One region of the Pseudoalteromonas sp. TP27 genome, then DNA from elsewhere that is predicted to be linked to it. Evidence: predicted binding sites of a transcription regulator. Region 1 holds the regulator's gene; the other holds the start of a gene.
What was found. Region 1 encodes FliA, which starts transcription of late flagellar genes. Its sites were predicted from a motif close to CTAAAGNTNNNNNNNNNNNNGCCGATA; they were not measured.

Region 1 (14,010 bases):
TTTTTCCTTATTTTAGCGACGTTGCTATTTTTTGTGTTCAATGGTCATTTGATGATGATTCAAATGGTAGTGCATAGTTTTGATGTATTACCCATTGATGGCAATTGGTGGGCTGTCGACCATTATTGGGATATAGTGACATGGGGCGGCTGGATGTTTACTACTGCACTAGTACTATCACTGGCCCCGCTTACGGCCATGCTCGTTATTAATATGTCGTTTGGTATTATGACGCGTGCAGCTCCTCAATTAAATATTTTCTCTATCGGTTTTCCATTTACCTTGGTAGCTGGGCTCATTATTATTTGGGCGACGCTAGGTAACTTTGTTACTCAGTTTGAGTTTCAATGGTTAAAAATGGTCGAGCTAATGTGTACTCTAGTTGGTTGTTCACCTTAGGAGAAAGGTATGTCTGAAGACTCAGGACAAGAAAAAACAGAAGAACCCACATCCAAAAAGCTTGATGAATCTAAAAAGAAAGGCCAAATTGCGCGTTCAAAAGAGCTTGGTACCATGTTTGTACTTATTTTTTCGGCCATATCGCTTTTAATGTATGGACCCGAAATTGGCAAAGGGTTGTACAACGTAATGGGCCGTACCCTTAGCTTAAATCGTAACGAAGCCTATGATACGACTAAAATGTTTGCTGTATGGGGAGAAGTTGCAGACGCTTTAATATTTCCTATGGCCATGTTCGTATTAATTATTGTTTTGGCTGCATTTATCGGTAATACCTTGCTAGGTGGTTTTAACTTTAGCTGGGAAGCCGCCGCCCCTAAAGCAAGTAAAATGTCGCCAATGAAAGGCTTTAAGCGCATGTTTGGCCCGCAAGCTGCTGTTGAGCTTATAAAGTCACTATTAAAGTTTGGCTTAGTTGCAAGTTTCGCTATATTTCTAATTAATACCTTTTTCGATGAAATACTGCACTTAAGTTTAGAAAGTGCACCGGGTAATATTATTCATGCATTAGAAATTTTAGCTTGGATGTTCTTAGGCCTTTCGTGCACTTTAATTATTATTGCGGCAATTGATGCTCCATTTCAAAGTTATAATCATAACAAACAACTTAAAATGACAATGCAAGAGGTTAAAGATGAGTATAAAAACTCTGAAGGTGATCCACAAATAAAAGCGCGTATTAGGCAAACACAACGGCAAATGTCGCAAAACCGCATGATGCAAGACGTCCCAGATGCAGATGTTATTGTTACCAATCCAACTCATTACTCAGTGGCATTAAAATACGATACAGAGCGCGCAGGAGCGCCTATTGTAATTGCGAAAGGTATTGATGAAATGGCGATGCAAATTCGTAAAGTAGCAATAGGGAATGAAGTACCTATTTTAGAATCCCCCATGTTGACCCGAGCACTTTACCATACCGCTGAAGTTGGCGAACAAATACCGGATCAGTTATTCACTGCTGTAGCGCAAGTCTTAGCCTATGTATTTCAGCTTAAGCGCTTTAATAAAGGGCGCGGAAAACGGCCAACGAAGCTTAATAACAAGCTACCCATCCCAGATGCCTATAAATATTAAAACCGTTAACATAGTAACTTGGAATAGTTATTGCTAATTCAATACAGTGTCAATTTTTTGAAATTGTAGAATTATGAGTTTTAAAGCAGTATTACAACAACTTAACAGAGATAAAAAAGACTATGCCAAAGGGGTAGGTACTCCTTTGCTGGTGCTTGCTGCCTTAGGAATGGTGATTTTACCGTTACCGCCATTTTTACTCGATATTCTTTTCTCGTTTAATATTGCCCTCGCATTAGTGGTTTTACTCGTGACTGTTTACACGATGAAGCCGGTTGAGTTTGGTATATTCCCCTCTGTATTACTAATCGCTACGATTATGCGCTTAGCGCTCAATGTTGCCAGTACTCGAGTTGTATTACTTGAAGGTCATAATGGTGGTGATTCTGCTGGTAAAGTAATTGAAGCGTTTGGCTCAGTTGTTATTGGTGGTAACTACGCTGTTGGTTTGGTTGTATTTTTAATTCTGATCATTATTAACTTTGTAGTAATTACTAAAGGTGCTGGGCGTATATCTGAGGTATCTGCACGTTTCACCCTTGATGCAATGCCGGGTAAACAAATGGCAATTGACGCCGATTTAAATGCTGGTTTTATAAGTGCTGAGCAAGCGCGTGACCGCCGCGAGGAAGTAACCCGAGAAGCCGACTTTTATGGCTCAATGGATGGTGCGAGTAAATTTGTTAAAGGCGATGCCATTGCAGGTATTGTTATATTGATCATCAATATTGTTGGTGGTTTGTTTGTAGGTATGATTCAGCATAATTTGAGCTTTGGTGATGCTATGGAAGTATATACATTACTTACCATTGGTGATGGCTTAGTTGCTCAGCTCCCTTCTTTATTGCTTTCAATTGGTACAGCGATTGTTGTAACACGCCAAAATGAATCGCTCAATATGGGGGATCAATTCAAGAAACAACTTGGTAACGAAAAATCGCTCTTTATTGCTTCAGGTATTTTGATCATCATGGGGTTAGTGCCTGGCATGCCGCATTTTGCTTTTTTAAGTTTAGGTGCGTTACTAGGCTATTTAGCTTACTACACACAGCAAAGTAAATTAAAAGCCGCCGCTGCAGAGGCTGAGGAAGCAGCTAATGGTGGAAGCGCTGCAACGGGTGTTGCAAATAAACAAGAACAAAAAGAACTTGGTTGGGATGACGTTCAACAGGTTGATGTAATTGGATTAGAGGTAGGTTACAGATTAATTCCTTTAGTTGACCAATCACAGGGTGGTGAGTTACTTAATCGTATTAAAGGTGTACGTAAAAAGCTTTCTCAAGAACTTGGCTTTTTGGTGCCACCTGTACATATTCGCGATAATTTAGAGCTTGACCCTAATGCATACAGAATAACACTAATGGGTGTTTCAACGGGTGAGAGCGAGCTTAAACATGGCGACGAGCTAGCTATTAACCCAGGGCAAGTATTTGGTCCAATTAAAGGCGTTGACACTAAAGACCCTGCTTTTGGTCTTGATGCAGTATGGATTAAGCCAGATCAAAAAGATGAAGCGCAATCACTCGGTTATACCGTTGTCGATTCTGCCACGGTAGTTGCAACCCATATTAGCCAGTTATTAACCAACAGTGCAGCGTTATTACTTGGCCATGAAGAAGTTCAAAACTTGCTTGATATGCTTGCTAAAAGCCATCCTCGTTTAGTGGAAGGACTAGTACCCGATGTATTGCCATTAACTGTAATTGTAAAAGTACTGCAAAATTTATTGAATGAAGGGGTGGCTATTCGCGACATGCGCTCAATTGTTCAAACCCTTGTTGAATATGGTCCGCGTAGCCAAGACCCTGATGTATTAACGGCTGCGGTGCGTATTTCCCTGCGTAGATTAATTGTTCAAGATGCAGTGGGTATGTCATCAGAAATCCCTGTCATAACCTTGGCGCCTGAGTTGGAACAGATGTTGCATCAGTCATTACAAAATGCAGGTGATGAAGGTGCCGGTATTGAGCCAGGACTTGCAGAGCGGCTTCAAGTGTCATTGACACAAGCGCATCAAAATCAAGAAATGGCCGGTGAACCTTCTATATTACTAACGTCAGGAATGTTACGCACTGTATTATCTCGTTTTGTTAAGTACACCATTCCAGGATTGAGAGTGATGTCTTATCAAGAGGTACCAGATGAAAGACAGATCAAGATTGTTAGCTCTGTAGGCCAACAATAAGATTTTAACAGGGGTTAAACCATGAAGATTAAACGTTTTTTTGCTAAAGATATGCGCACAGCACTTAAAGAAGTTAAAGATGAGTTAGGTGTTGATGCGGTTATTATGTCAAATAAGAAGCTGGCTAACGGTGTAGAAATTGTAGCGGCAGTTGATTATGACAAAGCAGCCCCTAAAGTAGCAGCGCAACCACAACGTACTGCTGAGCCTCGTGCTCAAGCGTCACAGCAAAGTATGCATAATTTTATAAAGCCAGAGCCTCAGCGTGCCAAACCTGAGCCTCAAGCAAAAGTGGCTGACAGCTTACAAGCATTATTAGAGCGTCAATCACCGCGTCCACGTTCTCCTGAACTAGCATCTATGTTTTCACAATCGGGTATTGATACTACTGATAACTATCAAGAACCTGCTGCGCAGCCGCGTACTAAAAATATGTTTGCACGTGATGATGAAGCTCAGGCACGTCCACAAACTCAAGCAGATAGCTTAGGCTTTGATGATTTAGACCGTGACTTTGATGATTTAGATAGCCCGGTAACTGCTCGCCCACAAAATAAAAATAATGAAAGCGAAGAAATGACAAATATGCGTGAAGAAATGAACGCAATTCGTCAATTATTAGAACATCAAGTATCGGGTTTAATGCAGCAAGACATGGCACGTCGCGACCCAACTCGTGCTTGTATGGTTGACCGTTTGGTCGGCATGGGTATTGATAAAGAAGTCGCGCAACAAATGGCATGTTTCGTACCTGATGACGTATCTCGTCAACAAGGTTGGAAAGCATTGCTAACAATGGTTGAAGATCAAATGCAAACAACCAATAACGAAATACTTCGCCAAGGTGGTGTATATGCGTTAGTGGGTCCAACAGGTGTGGGCAAAACCACGACAGTTGCTAAGCTTGCAGCGTTAGGTGCACAAAAGTATGGTGCTGATAAAGTGGCTCTAATAACCACGGATACGTACAGGATTGGTGCTTATGAGCAGCTTGCAACTTACGGCCGTATTATTGGTTGTGGTGTAAAACAAGTTAAAGATGCTAATGAACTAGCTGAAGTTTTATATCATCTGCGTAATAAACGACTAGTATTAATTGATACCGCAGGTATGAGTCAACGAGATTTGCGCTTAACCGAGCAGTTAAACACGTTAATGCGTAACCAACGTGTAGATATTCGCAACTACCTAGTACTTAGTGCCACAGCACAAATTAATGTACTACAAGAAACTGTACGCCACTTTAAAAAAGTACAGTTAAGTGGCTGTATTTTCACTAAGTTAGATGAGTCATTAAGTTTAGGTGAAATTATTAGTATTGCGATTCAAAATCGTCTTCCAATAGGGTATCTTACTAATGGTCAACGAGTACCAGAAGATATTCGTGTTGCAAATGCTGAGAAACTAGTGAAAAAGGCTGAACAATTGTATTTAAAAAGAATAAAAGCACAAGATTCAAGGCATCAATCAGTGGCGTCAAGTTCAGTAGGGATGTATGATTAACACAGTATTAGATCAAGCAAGCGGCCTGCGAAAAATGAGTCAGAACAATAACAATGGCGTAAAAGTTATTGCTGTTACCGGTGGTAAAGGCGGAGTAGGGAAAACAAATGTTTCTCTAAATACTGCTATAGCATTAGGGCAGCAAGGTAATAGAGTGTTAGTACTGGATGCCGACTTAGGTTTAGCAAACTGTGATGTTATGCTTGGTTTGCGTGTTGAGCGCAATTTATCACACGTTTTGTCTGGTGAATGCGAGCTTGACGAAATTTTAGTTGAAGGCCCAGCAGGTATTAAAATTGTACCTGCTACCTCAGGTTCGCAAAGTATGGTTGAACTATCGCCACCTGAGCATGCAGGGCTAATTCGTGCATTTAGCGAATTGAATACCGAATTTGATATTTTGATAGTAGATACAGCCGCTGGTATTTCAGACATGGTGCTGAGCTTTTCGCGCGCAGCACAAGATGTAATGGTTGTAGTGTGCGATGAACCAACATCAATCACAGATGCTTATGCACTTATTAAAGTATTAAGCCGTGAACATGGTGTTTATAAGTTCAAAATTGTTGCCAATATGGTCCGTAGTATGCGTGAAGGCACTGAATTGTTTGCAAAGCTATCTAAAGTAACCGATCGCTTTTTAGATGTGTCGATGGAACTAGTAGCAACGGTTCCTTATGACGAAAATATGCGCAAAGCAACGCGTCGTCAAAAAGTGATTGTAGAACTTTTTCCAAATTCGCCAGCCGCTCTTGCTTTTAAAGCGTTGGCAACCAAAGCAGTTAAATGGCCAATACCAAACCAACCATCTGGTCATTTAGAGTTTTTCATTGAGAAGCTAGTAAACGGCTAATTATGACAACATTGGTGAATAGAGCTATGGGATATCAATCAACACAAAATTTAAATGTGATTGTTGAGAAGCATGCATCACTTGTCAAAAAGGTGGCGTGTCATCTAATTGCTCGATTACCCCCTAGCGTTCAACTTGATGATTTAATTCAATCAGGAATGATAGGTTTAATAGAAGCTTCAAAAAACTTTGATGCAACAAAAGGCGCAAGCTTTGAAACTTTTGCTGGTATTCGTATTCGCGGAGCTATGCTTGATGAAATGCGCCGTGGTGATTGGGCTCCTCGTTCAGTACATCGCAAAAGCCGGCAAGTTGCAGAGGCAATTACTGAGCTTGAAAGTAGTCTCAATCGTGAACCAACGAATACAGAAGTTGCTGAAAAACTTGAAATTTCGCTTAATGAATACCATCATATTTTAAGTGATGTAAATTCTAGTAAAGTATTAGGTATTGAAGACCTTGGGATAGATGAGGATGTTATTACTCCCATTGACCAGGATTTTGCACTAGATAGACCTTTTAATAATGTAAAAAAAGATCGGTTTAATGCATCTTTACTAAGTGCAATTAAGTCACTACCGGAGCGTGATGCAATGGTGCTCTCTTTGTACTACAACGATGAAATGAATTTAAAAGAAATAGGACATATACTCGATGTAAGTGAATCGCGTGTAAGTCAGATACATGGTCAGGCGATGATTAAGCTCAAGGCTAAAATCAATGACTGGATAAATTAGTAGTAAGTAAACACAGGTTAAGACCTCACTGGAGGATGTTTTGGATAAAAACATGAAAATTCTTGTAGTTGATGATTTTTCAACAATGAGAAGAATTATAAAAAATTTGTTACGTGATTTAGGTTTCACTAACGTTCAAGAAGCTGATGATGGTTCTACAGCTTTGCCTATGCTACAAAATCAGGTATTCGATTTTGTGGTTACTGATTGGAATATGCCAGGAATGCAAGGCATTGATCTTCTAAGAGCAATTCGTGCGGATGATAAGTTAAAACACATTCCCGTATTGATGGTAACAGCAGAAGCTAAAAAAGAACAAATAATAGCAGCAGCGCAAGCTGGTGTTAATGGTTATATTGTTAAGCCATTTACGGCTGGAACATTAAAAACTAAATTAGAAAAAGTATTTGAACGTTTAGGCTAAATGATAAGGGAGAGGCTTATGCCAGCACCTGCTGCGCCTCAAATAACGTTAGAACAAGCTCGTCAACTCGTTGTTTTTTTAGAGAATAATGAACAAGATAAAGCCAATCAGTTAATTTTAGAGAGCGCTTCCAAAGAGCACTCCGAATTATTTGCTGAAGTTGGGAAATTGACTCGTCAATTGCATGACTCACTAAAAGGATTTGAGCTTGATACTCGTTTGGCTAATTTAACTACAGATGCCATTCCAGATGCTAAAAAGCGACTTAATTATGTTATAGAAATGACAGAAAATGCCGCTAATAAAACAATGGATGCAGTGGAAGCGAGCCTTCCTATAGCCCAACAATTAGCAGATGAAATATCCCATATCAAACCGACATGGGATCGTTTAATGAGCCGCGAAATTCAGTTGGGTGAGTTTAAATCGTTGTGCCATAGTATTGATAAATTTATGAATAACTCTCATCATAAAACGGATGAGCTTCAGAGCTTAATGACTAATGTATTAATGGCTCAAGACTATCAAGATTTAACGGGGCAAGTTATCCGTCGGGTTATTGATCTTGTTAGAGAAGTAGAAGAAAGCTTACTTCATCTTTTAACAGCATTTGCTGCTCAAGATGACAGCCCAGTAGAGATAACAGAGCAACAAAAAATAGAAGAACCAGTTGTTACACAAACTTTAGCAGGTCCAGAAGGCCCTATTATTGATAAAGAGTCGCGTAATGATGTTGTATCTGATCAAGATGAAGTCGATGATCTTTTATCAAGTTTGGGCTTCTAAGAGGAGAGTTACTGCATGTTTGAAGTCGATGAAGATATTTTACAAGACTTTCTCGTAGAGGCAGGAGAAATCCTAGAGCTTTTATCTGAACAGTTGGTTGAACTGGAAAATAATCCAGAAGATACAGAGTTACTAAACGCTATATTTAGAGGCTTTCACACTGTAAAAGGTGGGGCAGGCTTTTTAGCTATGACAGAACTTGTTGATGCTTGTCATGGTGCTGAAAACGTATTTGATTTATTACGTCAAGGCGTGCGGACGGTCAATTCAGAGTTAATGGATGTTATTTTACAAGCGCTCGACACCATTAATGAAATGTTCGCGACTATCCAAAATAGGGATAAGCCAGAACCTGCAGATCCTGAATTACTTCATACCCTTCACATTTTAGGTCTACCTCCAACAGAAGATGAGCTTAACGGTGTATCTTCGAACAATGAAGTTGAACAACCTCAAAACGAAGTAGTTGATACGCCCATAGTTGATGACGAAGATCCGTTTGCATTTGATGAACTATTTAGCGGAACGCCTTCGGTTAGCGATGCTGAAATTGATGAAATAACTGAAGACGAATTTGAAAACTTACTGGATGAACTACACGGTAAAGGACAAGGTCCTGTAATTGAGAAGCCAGTAGCAAGCAGTAATGACTTTAATGGTGACATTACGGATGATGAATTTGACAGCTTATTAGATGAGTTACATGGAGTCGGCAGTTTTGGTGATGTTGCTAGTAAAGCACCTATAGAACCAGCAAAACCAGACTCAAGCCCGGTTAATTCATCAGATGATGAAATTAGTGATGACGAGTTTGAAGCACTCCTTGATGAACTTCATGGTAAAGGCACTGCACCTAAATCAATAGAAAGCACGCCAGCTGTGAATCAGCCCAATATTCCTGCAACACCAGTTGCTAAAGCTAGTGAGCCTGTAAAAAAACCAGAGTCTGCGAAAGCACCTGTTTCTAAACCGGTAGAAAAGCCTGTTGTGAAAGCAGCACCCGCAGCGGCAAAAAAATCAGCGCCGCCAGCAGCAGAAACTACCGTTCGTGTAGATACAAAACGACTTGACCAAATTATGAATATGGTTGGTGAGTTAGTCCTTGTGCGAAACCGCTTGGTTAGTTTAGCGACTAACTCAGACAGTGAAGCGATGGGTAAAGCAATCTCTAACTTAGATGTAGTGACTGCGGATATTCAAGGCGCAGTTATGCAAACGCGAATGCAACCAATTAAGAAGGTATTTGGTCGTTTCCCTCGCGTGGTACGTGATTTAGCGCGCAGCTTAAACAAAGATATTGACTTAAAGCTTGTAGGTGAAGAAACTGATTTAGATAAAAATTTGGTGGAAGCACTTGCTGATCCACTTGTGCATTTAGTTCGAAATTCTGTTGACCATGGTATTGAAATGCCCGCTGTTCGTGAGGCCGCAGGTAAGCCTAGAACAGGTAATGTTACTCTATCAGCGTCCCAAGAAGGCGATCATATTTTGCTAACCATTAAAGATGATGGCGCTGGTATGGATGCTGAAAAGCTGAAAAAAATAGCAATTAGTAAAGGCGTGCTCGATCACGACCAAGCAAGTCGACTTTCTGACAGCGAAGCGTATAACTTGATTTTTGCACCCGGCTTTTCTACAAAAGAAGAGATATCTGATATTTCAGGTCGTGGTGTAGGAATGGACGTGGTGAAAACTAAAATCACCCAACTGAACGGTTCAGTAAGTATTCAATCTGAGTTAGGCGTAGGTACTATTTTAGAAATAAAAGTACCACTTACCTTGGCTATATTACCTACCTTAATGGTGATTGTTGGCGCACAAACATTTGCGTTACCACTTGCAGGGGTTAGTGAAATATTCAACTTAGATTTAACTAAGACAAATGTGGTTGATGGGCAATTAACAATTATTGTGCGCAAAAAGGCAATACCGTTATTTTACCTTGAGCACTGGTTAGTAAAAGGCTCAGATCGTTCGCAGCGAAAGTCAAAAGGCCACGTAGTTATTGTTCAAATTGGTACACAGCAAGTTGGTTTTGTTGTTGACTCATTAATTGGTCAAGAAGAAGTAGTTATTAAACCTCTCGATGCGTTATTACAAGGTACGCCAGGTATGGCAGGCGCTACAATTACTTCGGACGGTGGAATTGCACTAATTTTAGATGTTCCAAATATGTTAAAACATTACGCTGGCTAACAATAAAGTAGGTATATATAAAATATATACCTACGAATAAATTTAATAAGAGAACTAAATGGCCGTAAAAGTTTTAGTTGTTGATGATTCTAGCTTTTTTCGCCGTAGGGTAAGCGAAATTCTTGAGCAAGATAGCGACATACACGTTATAGGTTTTGCTGTGAATGGCAGAGAAGCTGTTGAAAAAGCAGCTCAGCTACGTCCAGATGTGATTACTATGGATGTCGAAATGCCTGTGCTTGATGGTATTAGCGCAGTTAAAGAGATAATGGCGAGTAATCCAACGCCTATCTTAATGTTTTCATCACTAACACGTGATGGCGCAACAGCAACGTTTGATGCACTAGATGCTGGAGCAATGGATTTTTTACCGAAAAAATTTGAAGACATCGCTCGAAATAATGAAGACGCTATAAAGCTTTTGCAAAATAAAGTAAAAGATATAGGGCGAAGACGTTTACCACGAACATTTAGAGTTCCAACACCGCCTAAGTCAGTAATTCCAACTAAACTAACAACAAGTTCACTTTCGCAAAGAACAAGCACATTAACGCCTTCCATAAAACAGCCTGATAGAAGCTTTCAAAGAGCAGCCCCTACAACATCATCAGGTTCAAATATCAGCTCAATGCGAGCAAGTGGTAAACAATATCAGCTTGTTGCTATTGGTACTTCTACAGGTGGGCCTGTTGCGCTGCAAACTATACTGACTCAATTACCAGCTAATTTTCCTCACCCGATTTTACTTATTCAGCATATGCCAGCTGCATTTACACCTGCATTCGCAGCGCGCTTAAATGGTTTGTGCCAAATAAAAGTTAAAGAAGCACAACAAGGTGACCGCTTACAACCTGGAACTGCTTATTTAGCGCCAGGTGGACAGCAGATGATGGTAGAAGGGCGTGGAGCAAATAGAACTCTGCGCGTATTTGAAGATCATAGCGAGAGAATAAGCTATAAGCCGAGTGTAGATGTAACTTTTGCCAGTGCAGCAAAAACGTATCAAGGCGATGTGCTTGCTATTGTTTTAACAGGTATGGGCGCTGATGGACGCGATGGTGCAAGAATGTTAAAACAAATGGGTGCAACTATTTGGGCACAAGATGAGAAAAGCTGTGTTGTTTATGGAATGCCTCAAGCCATTGCTAATGCGGGGCTTTCGAGTGAAAGTTTAGCATTGAGTGATGTTGCGGCACGGATAAAGAGAGAGGTGGGTTGTGGATAAGCTCTCAATATTCGGGCTATTTGTGGCATTGGGTGCAATAGGACTAGGTTACTCTTTAGAAGGTGGCGTTGTTTCTGCTTTATTTAATGGTCCTGCGCTTATTATTGTATTAGGCGGCACGCTTGGTGCTGTGATGTTGCAAACATCAGCAAGTACCTTTAAAAAAATGCTAAATATGAGTTCGTGGGCTTTTGTTGCGCCACAATACGATATTGAAGACGCAATAGAGCAAGTTAAACGATGGTCTCATAAAGCGCGTCAAGAAGGTTATTTAGCGCTTGAAAATGAAGCGCTGGCTCACCCAGATGCGTATGCTGCAAAAGGTTTAAGCTTACTTGTAGATGGCTGCTCAGAGCAAAAACTGCGTGACACACTTGAGATTGATTTACTGCTAGAACGTGATCGTTTACTTGAAGCTGCGCGTGTTTATGAAGCAATGGGAGGCTACAGTCCTACCATTGGAATTTTAGGTGCCGTGCTTGGTTTAATACAGGCAATGTCGTTTATTACCGACCCGCAAATGCTTGGTGCAGGCGTTGCAGCGGCATTTATTGCGACCATTTATGGTGTTGGCTTAGCTAATTTATTGTTTTTACCTATGGCAAATAAGTTAAAGCAGCGTGTAGAGCAAAAAATGCTTTACCATGAAATGTTTGCTGAAGGGATTATCGCAATAAGCGTTGGCGAAAGCCCAGTAAATATAGAATTAAAGCTTGAAGCCTACCGCGTAGAGCGTCCTAATTTAGTGAACGAATAAGATGTTACGCCGACGACTTCGTCATTCTGATCCTAAAAGCCAACATACAGAGCGTTGGCTTGTATCGTATGCCGATTACATGACCATTATGTTTGCCTTTTTTGTAGTGCTGTATGCAATAGCGATTAACAAAGAAGAGCAATTTCAAATACTCTCAGACTCCCTCGAACATGTTTTTGATAAATCAGCCCGCCAGCACTCTGGTCAAGGTGAAGGCGTCAATGGTAATGGGATATTGACCGATAGAGTGACACCTGAACAAGAAGTTCTTTACGGCGAAAGTATTTTAAAAGAAGAACAAGGCCCAGAACTACTCGACGGTCAAAGTGATACAAGTAACATACAGCAAAAATATCTAGGAAAGCCTCTCGACAGCTTACTAACTAAATTACAGTCAGCGCTTATTGATGAAATTCGCGATGGAGAAGCTAGTTTAGAGCTAAACCAAGATTGGCTGATTATAGAACTAAGCTCAGGCATGCTATTTTCAAGTGGTAGCTCAGTGGCACACTCTAGGGCAAAACAAGTCGTCAAAATTGTTAAAGATATTATTGATCCAGTAGATAACTATGTAAGAGTTCGTGGCTATACTGATGATGAAAGTATTCGTAATGAAATATTTCGCTCAAATTGGGAACTCTCTGTAGCTAGAGCTACGTCTATTTTAGTAGAACTTGAAGCATTAGGTATTAATTCTGCCAGAATGGCGATAGAAGGTTATGGCCAATACTCACCTTTTGCAAGTAACGAATCAGAGCAAGGGCGAGCAGAGAATCGTAAAGTTGTTATTGCACTTTCTAAGTATGGGCTACCGCCAAAAAAAGATGTTGGAAGTGATGAGCAATCTGATGAGTCATTAGTGGCTAAGCCTGAAATTGAACTACCTTCAGATGACGATACAATAAAAATAATTCGTTTGCCCCATGGTGGTATTCGCATAACAACGCGCAATGAACAGTAATTAGGATGTAATGTGAAGATTTGGACTGTCGCTAATCAAAAGGGGGGAGTTGGTAAAACAACGACCGCAGTGAGCCTTGCTGGTATTTTGGCCTTGCAAGGTAAGCGTGTGCTGCTTATAGATACAGATCCTCATGCATCACTCACTTATTACTTTGGCATTGACTCAGAAGATTTAGAAGTCAGTGTGTACGATATTTTTGCACGCGGTACAAGCATGCAAAGTGAAGAAATACTTCAAGCTTTATGCCCATCAACACTTGAAAATCTAGATATTTTACCCGCAACGATGGCGATAGCCACGCTTGATAGAAGTATGGGTAATAAAACAGGCATGGGGTTAATACTAAAAAAAGCGCTTGCAAAAATAAGCGAACATTATGATTATGCAATTTTAGATTGCCCCCCGGTTCTAGGAGTGTTGATGGTGAATGCGCTTGCAGCAAGCGAGCGGATTTTAGTGCCAGTGCAAACTGAATTTTTAGCACTTAAAGGCCTTGATAGAATGATGCGTACTATGGAGTTAATGCAAACCTCTCAAGCGAAAAATTATCAATATACTATAATTCCTACTATGTACGACAAACGAACTAAAGCATCGCTAGAAGCATATAAAACGCTGCAAAATACATATGGTGATAAAGTTTGGCCTGGTGTAATACCGGTAGATACCAAATTTAGAGATGCAAGCTTTGCACAAAAAGTGCCTGTAGAGTATTGTCCTCGCTCGCGTGGTGTGTACGCATATAAAGCACTGCTAGAATATTTAATTGAACAAGGTTAATGAATGAGTAAGCAATTGTTTGCTAATGAAAAAGTAATGAAACAATACCTAGGGGCTTTGT
Region 2 (5,084 bases), on a different contig from region 1:
AAGGGCAGCGCATGTTTGGCATTTTTGCTGCGTTATCGCCTATTTATGGGGAATAACCACACTACATAGGCTCTGCCTTGCCTAAAAACCAAACATACAGCTGCAAAATTAATCACGAAAGGTCAACACGCCCTAGTCTTATTGGCTCGCTAAGCTTAAAAGCACACTTTGTTACGCCCTTGTGTTTTAGACTCATACATTTTTTCGTCTGCGATCTGCAACGTATTTTTGTTACTTTCGTAAGGTTGTAAAGTTGAACCGCCAATACTAATGGTAACAAACCCGTACTCTGAATATTTATGAAGGATTTTTAAGTCGATTATATTTTTTTTGATTTTATCGGCAACACAAATTGCACCTTCAGTGCTTGTATGAGGTAAAACAACTACAAACTCTTCGCCGCCATAACGCGCTACAAAATCTGTTGGCCTTTGCAAACTATTAGTAATAGTTTGTGCAACAAGGTTTAATACCGTATCACCTTGCACATGACCATAAATATCGTTGTATTGCTTAAAGTAATCTATATCGATAAGTAATAGTGCATAGTCGACTTTTTCTCGTAAGGCACTTCGCTCCATTTTACTAAAGTGTGCATCAAAATAGCGCCGATTAAACACTTTAGTTAAATCATCTAAAAATACTTTTTGATTGAGTAAGTCGTGCTGTAATTTTAATGTTATATGTGCACGAACTCGCCTAAATAATGTTTCTGTATTAATTGGCTTTTTAATAAAATCAACAGCTCCAGCTTCCCAGCACTCTTCTTCTTCATTTTCAAATGATGTAACAAAAATAACCGGGATATCTTGTGTTTCAGTATTATTTTTTAATTTTAAGCATGTTTCAATACCGCTCATTCCACCCATATTAATATCGAGCAGTACTATATCGGGTACGTCTACATTACAAATTTCAATCGCCTCTTCACCACTTCCAGCGGTTACAACATTAAAATGCTCAGATAATATTTTTCTTAATACAATTAAGCTTAATAACTGATCGTCAACTACAAGTACTTTAGAGTTCTTCAAACTTAATTTTAATTGATGGTCAGAGTAATTTATCGGCATGATACAACTATTTTATTTTATTAATTAAATACACCCTATAGCACTATGTTTTGTTGTGCAAATGTTAATAAAGTAGTTGCTACTTAATTACCAATAAGAATTAGTCCATCGAAAACTTTTAAAGTATAAAAACAAAAAATGAGCCACTTGGGCTCATTTTTATAACTTCTAATACTTAATTAAATTAAGTATTATTCGTCATCATCTAAATCTAACTGTTGACGCTGAGCAGGTCGAGCTAAAATCTCTACATAGAAAGAGGTCAAACCTTGCTTTTCAATTTCGCCAATTTGGTTACTTAATTCAGCAACGTGCACAACTTGCGCATCTTCAGCTGTATTACCAAACTTACAGTCAAATGCCCAATAGTCAGCATCTTCAGGTAGCGTTTTATTACGCTCTCTTTTCAAATATTTTTTCACTTCGTGCTTTGCAGCATCAACCATACGAGGGTATTTGATTTTCTCGTGATTTAGCGTGAATGTTTTCTTCATTACGTTCCTAATTACCTTGGTTTAATGATAATGGCATTTCATGTCATACCATTTGACGCCATTATAGCAACTGCATTTAATTTTTGGATGCTTTTTTTTCATTAAATCAATTATTAGCAAATATATAAAGCAGACCCGTTATAAAGCATATATTAACTGATGATTATTACAATCATATATCACACCGCAATAAGCTGAAGTGGTTGATGTATTGCATCATTATTAAGGCTGTCATAAAAAGCTGCTGCATCTATTGGTGGATTAGCTAATTGCGTTTGTTCGCTTTTAATCCTTCTTCGAACAGCAAGTTCACAGTTATCTATTATATTAAGTGGAATATGCTTAGCATCATTTCTAATCGCAAGCGGTTCAGGGTTTAAGCATTGTATTAGCTTAATGCTCGTCATGCCGCTACGCTCTCCTTCTTGAGATATTAATGCAGCATTGAATTGTCCAACCAACATATTATATTCATCAGAGGCTAAAAGTTGTTTTGGGCCTGCGCCAAATTGCTTTCTTAATACCTCTTCTTCTATAACTAAATTATCTATTTCAGTTTTTGGTAAATGAAATTGACTAAAGTCGAGTGCGTCATGTGACAACATTGCTAATAATAGTGAAAATTCGCCACGACGATTTTCATGCACACTATTATTGAGTCGACTGTTTAACTGACTCTCTGTGATTAACAAATCATCTATTTGCATAGTCTTTAGCCGATTGTGGTAACTGATAGATATTTATCGGCTTTATTTCAATTTTCTTTAGCTTTTTTCTTTACTTAAATACGCAATTTGCTATTATCAGCGCCGTTGCATTGGAGGGGTTCCCGAGCGGCCAAAGGGATCAGACTGTAAATCTGACGGCTCAGCCTTCGCTGGTTCGAATCCAGCTCCCTCCACCACTTTTCTTACCGCTAAGTTAAGTGGGGCCAAATGCAATAAAATTAGTGTGGAGGGGTTCCCGAGCGGCCAAAGGGATCAGACTGTAAATCTGACGGCTCAGCCTTCGCTGGTTCGAATCCAGCTCCCTCCACCACTTCTCTACTATTCCTATATTCCTATATTCCTATATTCCTATATTCCTATATTCCTATATTCCTATATTCCTATATTCCTATATTCCGCAGTATCAAAACACCCACTGCAAACTCATACCATTTTGTTTTAACCAATTAGAGGATGCTTTGTAATCGGGGAAAAATGCCTCTACTCGTTGCCAAAAAGCTTTGCTATGGTTCAAATACTTTAAATGAGCAAGTTCATGAACAATCACATAATCTATAGCATGATAAGGAGCACCGATAAGATGCAAATTAAAAGTGAGTTCTCGCTTACTATTACAACTCCCCCACTTTCGCTTATAAACCCCTATTTTTAGATCGTCCGGTAGCTCTTCATTCATCTGAGTGCAAAAATACGCTAAACGCATTTCTATATAAGCAATAAGCTGCTCTTTTAGATAAGTCTCTAATAGCTGTTGATACTTTTGAGAAGTGTTTTTAACTCGAGGGGATAGTGTAATGAGCAAGTAGTCATCATACTGGGTTACTTTGGAATCTTGGCCTGAGTCCAGTTTCAAATAAATAGTTTCTGAAAAAACACTGATTTTTTTAGACTCAAAAGGATATTGCTTAGTGTCCTCAATTAAAAATTGCTTTTTTAATTGCTCTGCAACCCACTCTTGTTTGTCAAACAGCCAAGTGTCAATTTGCTTTTTTGCGACAAAATGTGGTGCATACACAGTTACCTTTTGATTGTGTACTTTTATAGCAACTGTTTTGCGCCTAACACTTTTCTTTAACTTATATTCAAACACTCAATTTCTCATAAAATTTTTATTATAACTCAACCCTGCGTAGGCTAAAAACAGGCGTATTAAAACTTAACATTATAAAATCTGTGATATTAAAACAAAAAAACAGATTTAGAAAAACAATAATTGCTGATTAAAAAGTAGTATAAAGTTATAAAGACATTATTTTAGACGGTTAACTTAATTAAAAGTTTATTTATTAGTAAATTAGATTAAACTTATGCAATAAAGACTATATTTTGAGCCATTATGTTATCAGCTTTTTTCATTACTGACCAAGATCCAAGCTTAATTATTAATGGCGTTTATGATCCTGTTTTAGTTTCAATGTCTATCTTGATTGCTATTTTTGCAGCTTTTTTTACGACCCGTCTTATTGATTTAGCAAAAGAAACTGAGTTCCCTGGTTATCAACGTATAGCAAATATGACCGCAGCGACTGTTTTTTCAGCCGGTATTTGGAGTATGCATTTTATCGGTATGCTCGCGTTTTCATTGTGTACCAACATTAGTTACGATCCAACCATTACACTGCTGTCTTTTTTACCTGCATTTTTTGCTTGTCAGTATGCAATATCGATGCTGGTGAACAGTACTGGTAACTTAAAAATATTATCTATTTGTTCCGTACTGTTTGGCGCTGGTATTGGCACTATGCATTACAGTGGCATGGCTGCAATGGAGCTTGCCCCACTTCTTCGGTACGACCCTCTCACATTTGGTTTATCAATTATAGTTGCCGTTGTTCTTTCTTTTATTGCTTTGTACAGTCGCTTTAATCTTGAACGTGTTTTACCAGGCCTAACACCGCTGCAAAATAATTTAATCAGCGCAACAATTCTTGGGTTAGCTGTTGCCGGCATGCATTACATGGGAATGGCTGCTACGCGATTTGTTGCAACGTCCCCCCTCATTTACGATGATGTAAACGCTAATGCGGGCCTTACTTTTGTTGCTATTGCTGTAGCAACAGCAACAATTGCAATCACGAGTATTGTTGCTGTTATAAATGGCATGGTTCGATACCGTATGTTGCTCGAAGAAAAGTCAGCAGACGAGTCTCGCTTAAACGCAATTTTAGGCACTGCCATTGATGGAATTGTAACGATTGATCATACAGGCATTATTTTAAGTTTTAACGAATCAGCCAGTAAAATTTTTGGCTGGCATGAAAATGAAGTACAAAATCATAATATTAAAATGCTAATGGATGATGCTATCGCGATGCATCACGATAGTTACCTTTCTAAAGCTAAAAATATTGATTTAGGCAAAGTAATCGGTGTTAACCGTGAAATTTTTGCAAAGCATAAAAATGGCCACTTATTCCCGATTCGCTTGGGGATTGGAGAAGTTAATCAGCCTGGGCAAAATCCTCTATACGTTGGCTTCATTACAGACTTATCAGAGCAGCGAGCTTTACAAAAAAGCCTTGAAGAAAAAGAACAAAAATACCGCTCTTTAATGAATAACATGCCAGGTGTGGCTTTTAGATGTAAGTTTGATGATAACTGGACCATGCTTTTTATTAGTCCGAGTATCAACGATTTAACGGGTTATAATCCAAATGAATTTACTGAACATTGCATTGAATTTAACGACCTGGTTTTAAAGTCCGATCAGCAGCCTATTGTAGATGCCGTAACAAAAGCAGTAGATGAAAAACGTCAGTATTCAATCGAATACAGGATTCGCCACAGAA

Region 2: the regulator FliA is predicted to act here: its motif matches at 2,309-2,335, upstream of PX700_RS01825 (VC2046/SO_2500 family protein).

What each region holds. Positions count from the first base shown of each region.
Region 1 is NZ_JARDAK010000005.1:163,232-177,241, forward strand. Features, by position in the region: gene fliR (flagellar biosynthetic protein FliR) at 1-399, shown strand, start outside; gene flhB (flagellar biosynthesis protein FlhB) at 409-1,539, shown strand; gene flhA (flagellar biosynthesis protein FlhA) at 1,613-3,724, shown strand; gene flhF (flagellar biosynthesis protein FlhF) at 3,746-5,227, shown strand; gene PX700_RS08505 (MinD/ParA family ATP-binding protein) at 5,220-6,080, shown strand; gene PX700_RS08510 (RNA polymerase sigma factor FliA) at 6,107-6,817, shown strand; gene cheY (chemotaxis response regulator CheY) at 6,858-7,241, shown strand; gene PX700_RS08520 (protein phosphatase CheZ) at 7,260-8,027, shown strand; gene PX700_RS08525 (chemotaxis protein CheA) at 8,043-10,223, shown strand; gene PX700_RS08530 (protein-glutamate methylesterase/protein-glutamine glutaminase) at 10,282-11,448, shown strand; gene PX700_RS08535 (flagellar motor protein) at 11,441-12,205, shown strand; gene PX700_RS08540 (flagellar motor protein MotB) at 12,207-13,166, shown strand; gene PX700_RS08545 (ParA family protein) at 13,179-13,949, shown strand; gene PX700_RS08550 (chemotaxis protein CheW) at 13,953-14,010, shown strand, end outside.
Region 2 is NZ_JARDAK010000001.1:409,140-414,223, forward strand. Features, by position in the region: gene PX700_RS01815 (diguanylate cyclase) at 156-1,073, opposite strand; gene PX700_RS01820 (DUF6172 family protein) at 1,265-1,567, opposite strand; gene PX700_RS01825 (VC2046/SO_2500 family protein) at 1,747-2,274, opposite strand; tRNA gene PX700_RS01830 (tRNA-Tyr) at 2,387-2,471, shown strand; tRNA gene PX700_RS01835 (tRNA-Tyr) at 2,521-2,605, shown strand; gene PX700_RS01840 (M48 family metallopeptidase) at 2,699-3,385, opposite strand; gene PX700_RS01845 (MHYT domain-containing protein) at 3,632-5,084, shown strand, end outside.